One region of the Neorhizobium sp. LMR1-1-1.1 genome, then DNA from elsewhere that is predicted to be linked to it. Evidence: riboswitches for the same ligand, from Rfam matches in the RefSeq annotation. Region 1 holds a riboswitch; the other holds the start of a gene.
What was found. A riboswitch is a leader RNA that binds a small molecule or an ion and turns the genes downstream of it on or off. The one in region 1 is predicted to bind thiamine pyrophosphate.
Positions count from the first base shown of each region.

Region 2: another riboswitch for thiamine pyrophosphate. It lies ahead of thiC (phosphomethylpyrimidine synthase ThiC); the one in region 1 lies ahead of thiB (thiamine ABC transporter substrate binding subunit).

Region 1 is NZ_JBEGHE010000058.1:113,575-121,557, forward strand. It holds gene MRBLMR1_RS25745 (RNA polymerase factor sigma-32) at 1-423, shown strand, start outside; gene MRBLMR1_RS25750 (M48 family metalloprotease) at 448-1,866, opposite strand; gene MRBLMR1_RS25755 (thiamine ABC transporter ATP-binding protein) at 2,183-2,890, opposite strand; gene thiP (thiamine/thiamine pyrophosphate ABC transporter permease ThiP) at 2,883-4,502, opposite strand; gene thiB (thiamine ABC transporter substrate binding subunit) at 4,530-5,534, opposite strand; TPP riboswitch at 5,574-5,679, opposite strand; gene MRBLMR1_RS25770 (VOC family protein) at 5,907-6,302, opposite strand; gene MRBLMR1_RS25775 (response regulator) at 6,404-6,856, opposite strand; gene MRBLMR1_RS25780 (ABC-F family ATP-binding cassette domain-containing protein) at 7,028-7,983, opposite strand, start outside.
Region 2 is NZ_JBEGHE010000036.1:252,411-260,393, forward strand. It holds gene thiC (phosphomethylpyrimidine synthase ThiC) at 1-1,472, opposite strand, end outside; TPP riboswitch at 1,570-1,681, opposite strand; gene MRBLMR1_RS21580 (ABC transporter ATP-binding protein) at 1,780-2,838, opposite strand; gene MRBLMR1_RS21585 (DUF5060 domain-containing protein) at 2,851-4,368, opposite strand; gene MRBLMR1_RS21590 (carbohydrate ABC transporter permease) at 4,396-5,271, opposite strand; gene MRBLMR1_RS21595 (carbohydrate ABC transporter permease) at 5,268-6,167, opposite strand; gene MRBLMR1_RS21600 (ABC transporter substrate-binding protein) at 6,260-7,498, opposite strand; gene MRBLMR1_RS21605 (FGGY family carbohydrate kinase) at 7,753-7,983, opposite strand, start outside.

The DNA of each region.
Region 1 (7,983 bases):
ATCCATGAAGAGATCGCGGTGGCGCTCGGTGTCAGCGTAAACGACGTGCAGACAATGGATGCACGTCTTTCCGCCAACGATGCCTCGCTGCAGGCGCCGACGATTGCCGGTGACGCCGATAGCGGCGAACGGCTGGACATGCTGGAGAGCAACGAGCCACTTCCCGACGAGCAGGTCTCGGGGATGATCGACGGCGAACGGCGGCTGAAATGGCTGCAGGGCGCGCTCACCAAACTTAACGACCGCGAGAAGAAGATCATTCGTGCCCGCCGGCTCACCGACGACGGTGCGACGCTCGAAGCGCTCGGTACCGAACTTGGAATTTCCAAGGAACGAGTGCGTCAGATCGAAAGCCGCGCCATCGAGAAGCTGAAGTCGGCGCTCGTTTCCGCCAATCCGCAGATGGCTGCCGCTGCCTGCTGAGTGTGAAGGGGTGTTCCTTCACCCCTATTCGGAAATGATCTTCATCTTCTGGCCGGGCGACACCGTCGCGCCGGCCGGCAGGGCGTTGATGAGCTTGAAAAGATCGAGTTTTCGATCCGTTCCCATCATCCGACCCGAGAGCGATGCAAGAGTGTCACTTGGGCCAACCGTGACGATCCGCACGCGAAGCGGCTTCAGGGAGGCTATTTCTTCTGGCGTCATACGACGAAAGCTGTTGCGTAGCGTATCTGCCGTAGATTGTAGGGTCGTGTTACCCTTTGGTACCGCTGTCAAAAAGCGGAAAATTTGCTCATTGAGGCGCACGACGGTCACGTCGAAATCCCAGCGCTCGGCGGAGGCGCGGGCGGTTGCGGCCGGCAGGCCGTTGACGGTGGACTCGCGCACGGTTTCCGGCTGCAATCCTGCAACCCAGCCGCTCGTCAGGTAATTCGTCAGGTTGTTATTGTCGCCGGCGGCAACGCCATCGAAACGGATGGCGCTTTCGCCGGGGCCGGTTGCGAGCACCGCCTCGACCTTGTTGTCGATCCGGAAATCCGGCGGAACATCGAAACGGATGCCGAGGCTGCCGTGTAGGAACGTCTGGCCTCGAACATAACCTTCCTGCGGGCTGTCGCCGTAAAGGAGACCGTCGATGCCGGCGAGATAATAATCGCGGCCACGGTCGCCGACGCCTTCCTGGCCGAAGGCGCGGGCATGGCGGCGCGCGAGATCGACACGCTGGGCCGAATTCGGGTGGCTTGAAAGGAAGTCGAGGCTCTGGTCGTTATCTGGATCGACGGCGGAATAGCGGGCGTAGGCTGCCATGGAATCAAGGAAGCGAGCGGCTGCATAAGGATCATATCCGGCTTCGCCGAGCATGCGCACGCCGATAACATCCGCCTGCAATTCCTGCTGGCGGGAGAAGGCGGCGAGACGCAGCTTGCCACGTGCGAGCGCCTGCTTGCCGGCGAGATCGCTCGACAGGACCTCGGCGACGACTCGGCTGGCAATGACTTCCGCCTCTTCCCGCTTCTGACGCTCGATGCCGTGATTGGCGGTGACGTGGCCCATTTCGTGCGACAGGACGGCCGCCACTTCCGACGCATCGTTGGCGAGCGCCAGCAGACCGCGTGTGACATAGAGATAACCGCCTGGCAGCGCGAAGGCGTTGATTGCCGGCGAATTCAGAATGGTGATGCGGAAGGACTGGGTTGGATTTTCCGAAACGGCCGTCAATGCACCGGTGATACGCGCGACCAGACGCTCGGTCTTCGCATCGCGATATTCGCCGCCGTAACTTGCGACAATGCGCGGATGCTCGCGGGCGCCCATTGCGGCACGCGGGTCATTCTTCTGAACCTGGTCGACAGTCTGCGGGTTTTCCGACGGCGATACATTGGGTGTATAGGCCTGGTCGAAGATCGACTGGCAGCCGTAAAGCATCGAGGTGACGGCAAAGAGTGTGGCTGCGGAACGGAATGCGCGGCTACGCTGCCAAAATCTCGGCCACCTGGCACGATCCGTCTTTACAGTCTTCGCCTGCACTACCATCTCCGGAATTACACTTCGGCATCCTGCCGTCGCGTCTGGCTTCGTCTTCCGCCCGTTGTCGCTTACCGTCTTTCGCGCCAACTGCACAGATATTCCTAAATGAATATGTATTGCCTACTGGGTATGAAAAGAAAATAAACTTGAACGCCGATGCCATTGGGCCACGTCCAAATTGTGGCGGTGCCCATGCACGCTTGATGACTTTCGTTCACACAGTGCCGGATAGGGCCGAAACGGGTGCGGCAAATCGCGAAAGGTAATCCGCCTTTGCTTCGTCGGTAGCGATCTGCCCCTTTTCGACATGCAGGATGCGATCTGCAATGCGGGCAATTTCCTCGCGGTCATGGGTTATCATGACCACGGTATTTGCATTTTCCTTATGCAGGTCAAGAAGAAGGGCGGACATTTGCAGACGCAGATCGGTGTCTAGCGCTGCGAAGGGTTCGTCCAGCAGGAGCACCGGCTTGTTGCGCAGCAAAGCCCGGGCAAATGCTGCCCGCTGTTTTTCTCCTCCCGATAGCGAGCCCGGCATGCGCTTGCCGAATCCGGCAAGACCAACACGCACCAAGGCGTTTTCGGCGCGGTCCCTGTCTTGCGGGGAAAGCCGCAAAGACGGGTTGAGGCCAAGCGCGACGTTGGTGAAGATGTCGAGATGGGCGAAGAGGTTGTGATCCTGGAAGACTACCGAGACCGGTCTTTCCGACGGGTGGCTCAAGGTCTGGTCGATTCCGGCGATAAGGATGTGGCCTGATTGCGGACGTTCGAAACCGGCAATCAGATTGAGCAGCGTCGATTTTCCTGCGCCCGACGGGCCGGCGATCGCGGTGACTGCGCCCGGTTCGATGCGGCAATCGAAAGCGAAACTCGTCTTGCCGAGCGTCAGCGCGACCTTGTCGAGGACGATGCCGTCATGCATTCGCGTTTTCCTTTTTGCCCGCGGTGCCGAGTATGGTCAGGGCAAGGCAGATCACGCCGAGGATCAGCGCCAGCCCATCCGCATCATTTGTTCTGTAACTCGATAGCGTGCTGTAGACCAGCCAGGGCAGGGTGACGAGCTCGCTGGAGCCGAACAGGGCAACCGCACCGAGATCGCCGAGGGAAAGTGCCATAGCGAAGGAGAGGGCGGTGAGTATCGGGCGTGTCAGGACGGGGAGATCGATTAGCCGCCACTTGGCAGGGCCGCTGATGCCGAGTGAGGTGGCCAGCCGGGCGGTCTGATGGTGGTGGTCATCCAGTGCCGGTTCGAGCACCCGCACGGCGAAGGGCAATGCCATCAGAGCATTGATGAAGGCGACGAGAAAGGGGGCGAACGCTGCGACATTGCCGAATTGCCGAAGCACCAAAAACCAGCCGGTGCCGAGAATGATTGGCGGGACGACGAGCACAAGCGAGGATGTGCCGGCGAGCGAGGTCGATAGAAGCCGTGCAGCAATATTGGGATCACGCCGGTCCCTGATCGCCTGCCGCGCCGTGATGATGGCGAGCGATGCGGAGACGGCGATCACTGCGGCGGTTACGGCGATCACAAGGCTTGTCGTGGCTGCCTGAATGAAGCGTGGTCCGTTGACGAGTTTCCAGAGATCCGCACGAAGGCCAGCGACCAAAACCGAGAAGAGCGGCGAGGCGACGAAGATGACGGCGACAGCAATGATGAGGCCATCCCACAGGCGGGATGCGGATGAGCGCCCGTCGAGGCGCAAGACCTTTCGGCCTGCGGTCCAGACCGTATCGGTTGCCGCCGGCAGAAACGCGATGAGGCCGATCACGGCTGCGGTGAGGGCAATCTGCAGAAAGGCGAGTGCGACCGCGCGGGGCGGGTCGAAATCGAAGCGCAGGGCATGGTAGATCGCCACTTCCAGCGTGGTTGCAGCCGGGCCGCCGCCGAGCACGAGGACTAGCGTGAAGCTGGTGGCGCAGAGCATGAAGATCAGCCCCGCGACGCCTGGCACGACACGCGCGAGCGCCGGCCATTCGACAAAGCGGAAGATCGAGAGCGGTTTCATGCCGAGGCTGGCCGACAGAAGCCAGTACTCCGCCGGCAGTCGCTCAAGTACGGCAAGCAGCAGGCGCACGGCAAGCGGGATATTGAAGAAAGTGTGGGCAAGCAGAATGCCGGAAAGGCCGTAGACGCTGACCGGGTGTTCCAGTCCGGCGGCAGTAAGCCAGCCGTTCAAAACTCCTTGCCTGCCCCAGACGCCGAGGAGGCCGAGCGCGCCGACGAGTGCCGGTAGGCCCATGGGCAAGGCCATGAGGCGAAGAATCCAGGCTCTGCCTGCAAAGCGGGGGCGGCGAGCCAGTGCCAGCGCTACCGGAATGGCGAAGGCAACCGACAGCAAGGTCGACAGGGCCGCCTGCCAAAGCGTGAAGCGCAGAATGCTCCAGGTATAGGCGGTGAAAAGCCGGGATGCCGATTGATCGCCATCCCAGGCCAGCAGCGTCGCGATCGCCGTGCCGACAAAGACTATGACGGCGGCAAGCACGACAAGGCCAGCAACGATGCCGCGTCGTCTTTCAGCAGTCGTCAGCAAATGCGATATTCCGCCCGTTTCGACATGTCACTTCTTGCTCATGGCGGTCAGCCATTCGTCGATCCAAGCCTGACGGTTCTTCGCAACCTCGTCGGAGCCGATCAGCAGCGTCTTTTCCGGCTTTACAAGCTTGTCGAAAGCCTCAGGCAGCGGGGCGGCGGCGGCTGGCATCATCCAATTGGTGGTCGGAATGATATCCTGTGCGGCCGGCGATATCAGAAACGTCAGGAAGCTTTTCGCCAGATCCTTATCCCGGGCGTGTTTCAGCATGCCGGCGACTTCGATCTGGATGTAATGGCCGTCCGAAAAACTTGCGGCCTGATAGCGGTCGTTTTTTTCCTCGACCATGTGATAGGCCGGCGAGGTTGTATAGGAGAGCACCATCGGCACTTCGCCCTTGGTGAACAGGCCATAAGCTTCCGACCAGCCGGGAGTGACGGTCAGAACCCGGTCCCTGAGTTTCGCCCAGGCTTCCGGCGCCTTGTCGCCATAGACGGACTTTACCCAGAGCAGAAGGCCGAGACCCGGCGTCGAGGTGCGCGGGTCCTGAATGGCGATCTTCTGCGAAGCGTCCCCCTCGATCAGATCTTTGAGGCTCTTCGGCGGGTTCTTGATCGTTTGCGTATCGTAGATGACGGCGAAGTGGCCGTAGTCATAGGGAATGAACGTGTCGTCTGCATAATTGCCGGGAACCTTGACGGCGCCTGCATCGACGCCGTTCGCCTCGAAAAGGCCGGTGGCTTTGGCTTCGGAGATCAGGCTGGTATCGAGGCCGAGCGCGATATCGGCTTCCGATCCCGTACCTTCCAGCTTTAGACGGGTGAGAAGCGCCACGCCATCGGCAACGCCGACGAAATTGACGGTGCAGGCGCAGGTCTTTTCAAACTCGGCCTTGATCTTCGGGCCGGGACCCCAGTCGGAGGTGAAGCTCTCATAGGTATAGACGGTGAGCGTCTTGTCCTGAGCTTCAGCAGCAAAAGGGGTAAAAAGCATGGCCGTGGCGGCCAGAAGAAAATTCGAAATCCCGCGCATCAGCGCCTCCTCAAAATGTCGATGTGGGGAATAGGCGCTGGTTGCGAGCCGTCTAATCCCTCCGCCGGTGTTAGCCGGATCAGGTTCCGCGGGTTGGCGTTTCGCCTCTCAGCCCAGCAGACGCAGGGCACCCCGTTAGAGCGTGCAAAGATTTACCGGTCTCGCTTCATGCTGGCAAGAGGGGCAACACAATCGTTCTCTTCATGAAAATTCCCCTCTGGCCTGCCGGCCATCTCCGCCAAAAAGGGGGACAAAAAACCGCCGCACCCGCTTGTTTCCAATCGGGCATAAGCGACACGTCGAGGTTAGCCCTCCCCCTTGTGGGGATGGTTGGGAGGGGGCTTTTATCGGTGAGCCGCAATTGCCAGTGGATCACCCACCGGACATGTCCATATACATGACTTCCCAGACATGGCCGTCGAGGTCCTGGAAGCTGCAGCCGTACATAGGGCCCATTTCCATGTTCGGCTTCCATTCGCCACCTCCTGCGGCAAGCGCCTTTGCCTTGAAGCCGTCAACCTCGTCGCGGCTCGATGCGGAAAGGCAGTTCAGCACCTCTTTCGTCTTCCTGGCGTCGGAGATATCGCCATTGATGAACATGCGGAACTTGTCGTGGGTGAGAAGCATCACGTAGATCTGCTCGCTGACGACCATGCAACTTGCGGTGTCATCGGAAAAATCGGGGTTCTTGTTGAAGCCCAGCGCCGTGTAAAACGCCGTTGAAGCCTGAAGATCCGCCACCGGCAGGTTCACGAAAATCATCCGCATGTCGCGATTCCTCCTTGATTATGGACGCCATCAGCTGGCGCCCTTCCTCCAAGGACGAAAGATGCGGCACGGATTCGACAAGTCCATGCCGGAATTTTGACTCAGTTTGCGTTTCCGCGAAAAACCTTGAGTTCGCGGGGAACGATGGCCATGCCGCCGAGGCGGTTGGCGATCGCATAACCGATCGTCTGTTCGACTACTTCAGGCATGACGGGTTTAGTCAGAACGCCGAGTGTTCCTTCTACGCCATCCGCGATATCTTCCGGATTGCCGGTCATGAATACGACCGTGAGGCCATATTGTTCGGCAAGTTCGCGGCCGATTTCCGGTCCCGTCCGGCCATCGGCGAGATTGACATCGACGAGCGCGATATCCGCATGGGCTGCGAGCGAAAGTGCATGCTTGCGGGCATTCGCCAGCCCCACCACCTTCAGGCCCATGTTCTCGATCGTGTCGGCCACGTCGAGCGCAATCAGAAACTCATCCTCGATAATCAATACGCGCTGATTCATCGCCTCATTTGCCAGCCGACGACGCGATACACTTGTCAGCATTGGACATCTCCAGAGTTCATCTCGGTTTTGCCAGTTGCATGTTTTAGCAACCTGACACGCACCAAACGCGATGAATGTCTGGATTGTTCCGGGGCGAGACACTGATTTTCTTGATTAAATATTTGTTAAGGCTAACAAATATTTAATTTTCGGATGCCTGTCGCATCGTGCTCAACCCTCGATTTCCTCGCGCAACATTTCCAGCTCCAGCCATTCCTCCTCCATTTGGGTCAGCTTTTCGCGCAGCTTTTCCATCTCGGCAGCCAACTTGTTGAAGCTTGCCGGGTCCTTGGTGAAGAGGTTGGGATCGGCCATCTTCTTTTCTCGCAGAGCGATCTCGGCTTCGGCCTTTTCCATTTCCTTGGGAATATTCTCCAGCGCGAACTTCTGCTTGTAGGAGAGCTTTCCCTTGGCTCTGGGTGCGTCGGAGGAAGAGGCTGCGTTTTCGGCCTTCGGCTTTTCGGCTGCTTTCTCCGCCTTTTTCCGCTCTTCCTGCGCGCCCTTGCGCTGCGCCAGCATGTCGGTGTAGCCGCCGGCATATTCGATCCAGCGGCCATCGGGCGCATCCGGGGTGGCCGGGGCGATAGTCGAGGTCACGGTCCGGTCGAGGAAGTCACGGTCGTGGCTGACGAGGATGACGGTGCCGTTATAGCCAGCGACGATTTCCTGCAGCAGGTCCAGCGTCTCGATGTCGAGATCATTGGTCGGTTCGTCGAGGATCAAGAGGTTCGAAGGCCTTGCCAGCATGCGGGCCAGCATCAGACGGGCGCGCTCGCCACCCGACAGGTTCTTGATCGGCGTGCGGATCTGTTCAGGCTGGAACAGGAAATCCTTCATGTAACCGGCAACATGGCGCTGTTCGCCGTTGACCAGCAGGGTCTCGCCGCGACCATCGGTCAGATAATGGGACAGGGTATCCTCGGGATCGAGGTCCTCGCGCTTCTGGTCGAGGGTTGCGATTTCCAGGTTCGTGCCGAGCTTGACCCAGCCGCTGTCGGGCTCCAGCTGGCCGGTCAGCATCTTCAGGAGCGTTGTCTTGCCGGCGCCGTTCGGGCCGACCAGACCGATGCGGTCACCGCGATGCACGCGGATGGAGAAGGGCGCCACGATTGTGCGCTCCTCGTATG
Region 2 (7,983 bases), on a different contig from region 1:
ACACCGGTCTTGACGTCATCGCGATCCGGCAGGCCCAGATGTTCCTTCGGCGTGACGTAGCAGAGCATGGCGGTGCCGAACCAACCGATCATCGCAGCCCCGATGGCCGAGGTGATGTGATCGTAGCCGGGCGCGATATCGGTGGTAAGCGGACCGAGCGTATAGAACGGCGCCTCGCCGCAGGTCTTCAGCTGCTTGTCCATGTTCTCCTTGATCTTGTGCATCGGCACATGGCCGGGGCCTTCGATCATCACCTGGCAATCCTTTTCCCAGGCGATTTTCGTTAGTTCTCCGAGTGTCTCCAGTTCGGCGAACTGCGCGGCATCATTGGCATCGGCAATCGAGCCGGGACGCAGGCCGTCGCCCAGCGAAAAGGTCACGTCATAGGCGCGGGCGATGTCGCAGATCTCGTCGAAATGCTCGTAGAGAAAACTCTCGCGGTGATGATGCAGACACCACTTGGCCATGATCGACCCGCCCCGCGAAACGATGCCGGTGACGCGATTGACGGTGAGGTGGATATAGGAAAGCCGCACGCCGGCATGGATGGTGAAATAATCGACGCCCTGCTCGGCCTGCTCGATCAGCGTATCGCGATAGACCTCCCAGGTGAGATCCTCGGCAATGCCGTTGACCTTTTCCAGCGCCTGATAGAGCGGCACCGTGCCGATCGGCACCGGTGAATTGCGGATGATCCATTCGCGGATATTGTGAATGTTGCGGCCGGTCGAAAGATCCATGACCGTATCGGCGCCCCAGCGGATCGCCCAGACCATCTTTTCCACCTCTTCCGCCATCGACGAGGTGACGGCGGAATTGCCGATATTGGCGTTGATCTTCACCAGAAAATTGCGGCCGATGATCATCGGTTCGCTTTCGGGGTGGTTGATATTTGCCGGAATGACGGCGCGGCCTTCCGCAACTTCGTGGCGTACGAATTCCGGCGTGATGTAATCCGGGATATGCGCACCGAAACTTTCGCCATCCCGCGTCAGGGCTTCCTTCGCAGCCTGCCGGCCGATGTTTTCGCGGATGGCGATGAATTCCATTTCGGGCGTGATGATGCCTGCGCGCGCATAGGCGAGCTGGGTAACCGCACGGCCTGCATTCGCCTTGAGCGGCATGTTGCGGATGGGGAACTCGGGCGTCAGCCGCTCGCCGGTGGCAAAACCGTTATCCTCCGGCTTGACGTGCCGCCCCTCGTATCGGGCGACATCGCCGCGAGAAAGAACCCAGTTTTCGCGCAGGCGCGGAAGGCCTTGGTCGATCGCGACGATATGGGCAGGATCGGTATAGGGGCCGGAACTGTCATAGACTAGGACTGGCGGCTCGCCGGATGTCGGGTGAAGCGCGATCTCGCGCATCGGCACGCGGAGATCGGGATATTCCCTGCCCGCAACATGGATCTTGGTGGAAGCCGGAAATGCGCCCGAGGTAACGGTCGGGCTTTGATTTTTGGCGGCAATATTCATCGTGAGGCTCCAAGTTTCAAGGTTGGAGACCCAGTCCTAGAGCCGGAAAGATGGAAGAACGCCGATCACGGAATCCGGTTTACGGATTTGAGAATTATCGCAGCGTTTTGCACCGTCCCTACGCCAGTATGAACTGGATCAGGTTCAACGGGTCACTGCGCGCGATAGCAGAATCTCAGCCCCTTGACGGGACACCCCTGGTGAATGCGATGAGGCTATGACAGGCGAGCTAGCGGGTCAAGTAGGTGATGCAAGCACCGCGGGAAATCGGAGGGCTCAATCTCGCGGGCTCGCAGTCGGTTTTACCTCAATCGAGCCGCACTTCACTCGCGGGATCGAAGAAGTGGACTTTGGCGGAACTGATCGACAGACGGATCTCCTCACCGGGCGCAAAATCCACCCGGTCGTTGACGACACAGGTGACTTCCGTGCCGCCGACATCGGCCAGAACATGCGTGTCTGCGCCGGTCGGCTCAACCACCTTGATCGTCGCCATGGCGCCATCCTGCGTGCCTACGGCAAAGCCTTGCGGACGGATGCCAACCACGACGTCACCACTGCTTCCACCCTTCGGCAGCGATGGCAGCACCAGTCGCTCTCCGCCCGGAATAAGAAGGGACTGGCCCTCGATCTTGCCGCGCAGAAAATTCATTGAAGGCGATCCGAGGAAGCCGGCCACGAACATGTTATCCGGACGGTCGTACAGCTCCAGCGGGGTGCCGATCTGTTCGACGCAGCCGCCGCGCATGACGACGATTCGATCGGCCATGGTCATCGCCTCGACCTGGTCGTGGGTGACATAGACGATGGTCGACGCCAGTCTCTGGTGAAGCGCCTTGATCTCGGCGCGCATCTGCACACGCAGCTTGGCATCGAGGTTGGAAAGCGGTTCGTCGAACAGGAAGACGTCGGGATCGCGAACGATCGCGCGGCCCATGGCGACGCGCTGGCGCTGGCCGCCGGACAATTGCGACGGCTTGCGCTGCAGGAGCGGGGTCAGTCCGAGAATTTCGGATGCTTCCGCAACCTTCTTGTAGATCTCGGCCTTTTTCATGCCGGAGATTTCCAGCGAGAAGCCCATGTTCTGGGCGACCGTCATCTGCGGATAGAGCGCGTAGTTCTGGAACACCATGGCGATGTTCCGTTCCTTCGGCGACAGCGTGTTGACCACACGCCCGCCGATATCGATACGCCCTGCGGATATGTCCTCGAGGCCGGCGATCATTCTGAGAAGGGTCGACTTGCCGCAGCCTGACGGGCCAACCAGGATGAGGAATTCCCCATCCCGGATGTCGATCGTAACACCCTTGACCACTTCGAGCGCACCAAAGCTCTTGCGCAGATCGGAGACTTGAACCGTCGCCATGATGATACCTCTCTAATGCGTCTTGCGTGGGCGTATGCGCACAGCAAGATATGGCCGGCCCGGCAGCGTCAGCCCGAACGCGGCGGCAAACTGGTTGGTGATATGAGAACCACCGGTAATGCGCTGCGGGTGAACCTTCGGCAGCGGCCCCTTCTCCAGCGGCGTGATGCTCATGTTCCAGACATCGATGAGATCGATTTCCCAGTCGCCATCTTCTTCCGGCAGGCCGAGCGCCCATTCGACCGGCTGATGCTCGCCGAAATAGATGTAACGGACGTCGCCATCCTGAGCCGCGGATACCCGCTTGTAGGTCGTGCCCCGTTCCAGCATGGGGGTCAGGCCATTGACGGCATCCTCCTCGAAGATCTTGCGGAGGAAGTCGATACGCGCCGATGCCTCGCCATGAAGCACGCCGCCCTTTGCCCACCAGAGTTCGTCATTGGCATCGAGGAATGTTTCGCCGTGACCGATATAGCCGCCACGGCAAAGCGTCAGCCAGTAGCGATGAATCAGTTCGTGGCCATCGATATTGCCCCATTCCTTCGGGATATTGCCTTCGTATTCGGGCTCGTCGTTGACGACAGGCTTGCCATAGGCGGCGCGCCAGTCGAGCGTCTTCTTGACGTCCCAGTTCTGGATGCAGACGTGATCCACCCAAGGTTTGCGGTGATCGTAATTCTTGTCCACATCGCCATTGTGGATCGACTTCGGATGGCGCAGCGGATCGCCTTCCTCGATGATCTGGAAGAAGCGGTCCCAGCGTTCCATCGGCTTCGTATCGAGAAGGAAGTCGTATTCGTTGGCGAGCGACCACCAGACATTTCGGTAGGCGGCGATACGCGCGACGATATAACGGAGATATCGGAAATCCTGCTCCTCCGTCATCGTGCAATAGCCCCAGCGGTCATAGGGATGGAAGAGGATGATATCGGCCTCGATCCCCATTTCCATCAGACGGCCGATCTGGTTTTCGAAATGCCGGAAGCATTCGAAATTCGGCCTGTCCATGTCATGGCTGCCATCGGCGCGCTTCTCATAGACGTCGAAGAGCGGCTCGTTGGTGTTGTAGATATAGTCTTTCGGGAATACGCCCATGCGGATCTTGTTGAACGGCGCCGTCTCGAGCGTCCTGAAGGTCTGCTCCTGCAGCTCGACCGTCTGGTGCGTCCAGGCATAGCAGGTCGTGCCGAAGGGCAGGTATGGCTTGCCGTCGGCATAGGCGAAATGAAACTGGTTGCGCACCCGCACCGGGCCGTGAACGCCCGACTTGGCCGGACCAACGGTCAAAGAGCCGTTCAGGCCTGCCAGCGCCTTGTCGCTGGCGGTCGTTACGAAGCGCCAGGCACCCTCGGTGTCCGGGCAGAAGCGTACCTTGTAGACGCCGTCACCATCATAGAAACCGGGAACCGTTACGTCGCGATTGCCGAGCGAAAACGTCGCGGCGAAACTGACGTCGAGATAGGGATTGCCGCCTGCGGGACCCTTGGCGGAAAACTCGAAGACATCCCAGCGGCTCACTTGTTCTGACATTTCTAACTCCTGAATATGATTGGATTTTCAGCCCTTGACCGCACCTGAAGTCAGTCCGCTGACGAAGTATCTCTGGAAGATCATGTAAACGAGGATGGCGGGGAACACGGTCATCGCGATCGCCGCATTCAGCTGGCCGTAATCGGTCGAGAACTGCCCCTGGAAGGACATCAGGCCGAGCGGCAGGGTCCACATGTGACGGTCCTGCAGCAGCACCAGCGCCATGGCGAATTCGTTCCAGGTGGAAACGAAATCGAGGATCAGAAGCGCAGCCAGCACCGGCAGCGAGATCGGCAGGAATATCCGGCGAAAAACCGTGACATGCGAGGCCCCGTCGATCAGCGCCGCTTCCGACAACTCCTTCGGCACCGCCTTGAAGAAGCCGTGCAGAATGAAGACCTGATAGGGCACGCCGAAGGCCAGATAAGGCAGGATGACGCCGGGATAGGTATCGATCAGGCCGAAACCGTTCACCAGGGTGAAGATCGGCGCCAGCATGACCTGGAACGGGATCATCGCACCGAAGAGAAAGAACAAAAGCAGCAGTTTGCCGAAACGCAGCCTGATCCTTGCCAGAGCATAGGCGGCCATCGCCGAAAACATCAGGCCGAGCGGCACCTTGATGACGGTGATGATGACGCTGTTCTTGAACGTCGTCTCGAAATTGCCGCGCGCCCAGGCGCCGGAAAAGTTGTTCCAGGCGATGGCTTCCGGCGGCGTGAAGGCGCTTGTTGCCATAACCTCGGCATTCGACTTGAGCGCCGTGAATGCGATCAGAACGACGGGCGCAATCCAGACCAGCGCAAAGGTGACGAGGATTATCCAGAGGATGATCAGAAAAGGGTCCCGGCGCGGCTTGAGCAGCAAGGCGTCGTCTTCCTGGCGGGGTGCTATAGCAGTCATTCGCCTGCTCCTTCATCACGTTGCGACCAGCGCAGGTAGGGAACTACGATGGTCAGCGTGACCAGAAGCAGGATGACCGAAATCGCCGAGCCTCTGCCGAAATCGAAGATCTGCATCGACTGCATGAAGGCCCATAGAGCCAGCATCTGTGTCGACTGGGCCGGGCCACCACCGGTCATGCCGTAGACGATATCGAAGGCCTTGAGGGAGGAGATGGTCGACAGGACGAGGACGATCGCCAACGTTACCCGCAGCGCCGGCAGCGTCACATGCCGGAAAACCTGCCAGCGGCTCGCACCATCGATGCGTGCGGCCTCGACAAGCGAACGATCGACGCTCTGCAGGCCGGCGAGGAAAAGCACCATGGAAAAGCCGACATACTGCCAGGTATAAGCGACGAACATCGAATAGAGAGCGATCTCGCGGTCACCCAGCCAGTCGCTGATCAGCGACTGCAGGCCCAGACTGGTGAGGACCTGATTGAACAGGCCGAAGAACGGGTCATACATCCATCGCCAGATCGTCGCGACCGCGATCGGTGCGATGATGACCGGCAAATAATAGACGGCGCGCATCGGTACCCGACCAAAGAGTTGCTGATTGAGGCCGAGCGCCAGCAGCAGGCCGATCGTGGGCGGGAAAATGACGGCAAGAACGGTCCAGGTGATGGTGTTGCGCAGGGCAACCCAGAACACCGCGTCATTCGTCAAAATGTAGCGGTAATTCTCAAGCCCCACCCATTCCCTGTGCGGATCGAGGCCGTTCCAGTGCTGGAAGCTCAGGAACACGACTTCGATCATCGGCCAGATGGCGAAGGTGGCATAAACCGCCAGCGCCGGGCCGATAAGCATCAGGGCTTGCGCCCGTGAGGACTGCATGATTTTCGAATTGAACATTGGAAACCCGTTTATCCCGAGTCCTGACCTGCAACGCAGGTCGACAGTCTCCGCGGCGAAGACGCCGCGGAGAGATCAGGCACAAGCCTGATTTACTTCTTGCGGTTGCCGATAAACGTTTGCATTGCAGCCGCTGCCGCCTGAGGCTCGATCCTTGCTGCCGCGACATCGTTGATGACGCGGAAGTATTCTGTCGTCACATCGAGCGGGAATGCCTGGTCGCCGTTGACGAACGTGCCCTTCGCGTCAGCGAATATCTGCGTCCACTCCTTGTGCAAATCCGACGCATTGTCCTTGAGCTTCACTTCCTTGTTGACGGACAGCGCACCGAACGTGCCGGCAATCTGCGTCTGGAATTCGGTCGAGGTGAACGAGTTGATGAACTCGGCGGCGAGATCCGCCTTGGTGGTCTTCGACGAAATGTAGAAATATTCGGCGAAGCCATAGAGGCGACCGGTGCCGTTGGGGAACGGGAAAACGTCGTAGTCGTCGACGTTGCCGCCTTCCTTGATCTGCGAGACGAGCCAGTCACCTTCGAGCATCATCGCAGCGCGCTTTGCCAGGAACAGGGTGAAGGACTGCTTCTGGTCGACGCCCATGAACGGCGAAAGGATATAGTTCTGTCCCCACATCTTCATCTCGGCAAAGGCCTTGGTGGCGCATTCCGTCTTGCTCCAGTCCGCCTTCATCGATTTCAGCTGGTCATGGACATCCGCACCGCAGGTCGTTTCGAGAATTTCGTCCATCAGGCGCATCAGGTGCCAGTTGACCGAGCCACCGAAAGTGAAGGCCGGAATACCGGCTGCCTTCAGCTTCTTTGCAGCCTCGACCAGCTCGTCATAGGTCTTCGGCTCCTGGGTGATGCCCGCCTTTTCGAACATCGCCTTGTTGTAATACAGGCCCTCGCCGGAGAAGCGGAAAGGCACGCCGTGCTGGCCGGAACCGTAGCTCTTCGAAAATGCCAGGGACGGGCCCGTCAGGCGGTCGTTCCAGCCGTATTTGGCGTAATCGGCGGTAATGTCCTTGCTGAGGCCTGCCTTGACATATTCGCCGCCAAGCCCGAGGCCTGCCCAGCTCATATAGACATCCGGCCCTCTGTCTGATCCGGCGGCGACGCGCAGGGCGGTCTTGTGCTCGTCGACGCCGCGCATGACGATTTCGACGTTTACACCGGGATGGGATTTTTCAAAATTCTCGGCCGCAGTCTGAAGCGCCTTCACCTGCGATTCCGCAGAATAGCTGATCGTCCAGACGGTCAGATCCTCTGCATGCGCTGCCGTCGCCACCGTTGCCAGTGCAGAGGCAGCCAAAAGCCTTGCGAACGTTTTCATAAGATCTCCTCCCAAAGATCGCTTGAAGTCCTCATCGAAGACTATCAAGTCATTTTCGTTTCATGTCAAATGTTTTCGAATTCATCCGATTTGTTTGATTTCATAACCAAGTTGCTTTCATTTGAAAGCCACTCGCGGAAGTAGTCGAAACATCCAGCGACATCCCTATGCGATCTTCTGCCAAGCCGACCTGCCATAACAACACTTCAGCAATGAAGCGCTGCCAGCTTCGGACAGGGTTGGTTTTCGCCACCCTAATGCGCAATCAACCTCGTCAGAAGAGCCTGCCAGCCGCGCATTGCTTCCAGCCGCCAACCGTCGGCATCGGCCTGTGGCAGAAACTCGCTCCGGGTTTCATCGGTGCCTGGCGTATCCCCATAAAGGCTGAGCAGCGCCATCATCGCGACTCCGATCGCCCCGACCTCAGCCTGACCGCTCCTCGCGACCGGCCGATCCAGAACATCTGCCTGCATCTGCATCAGGAA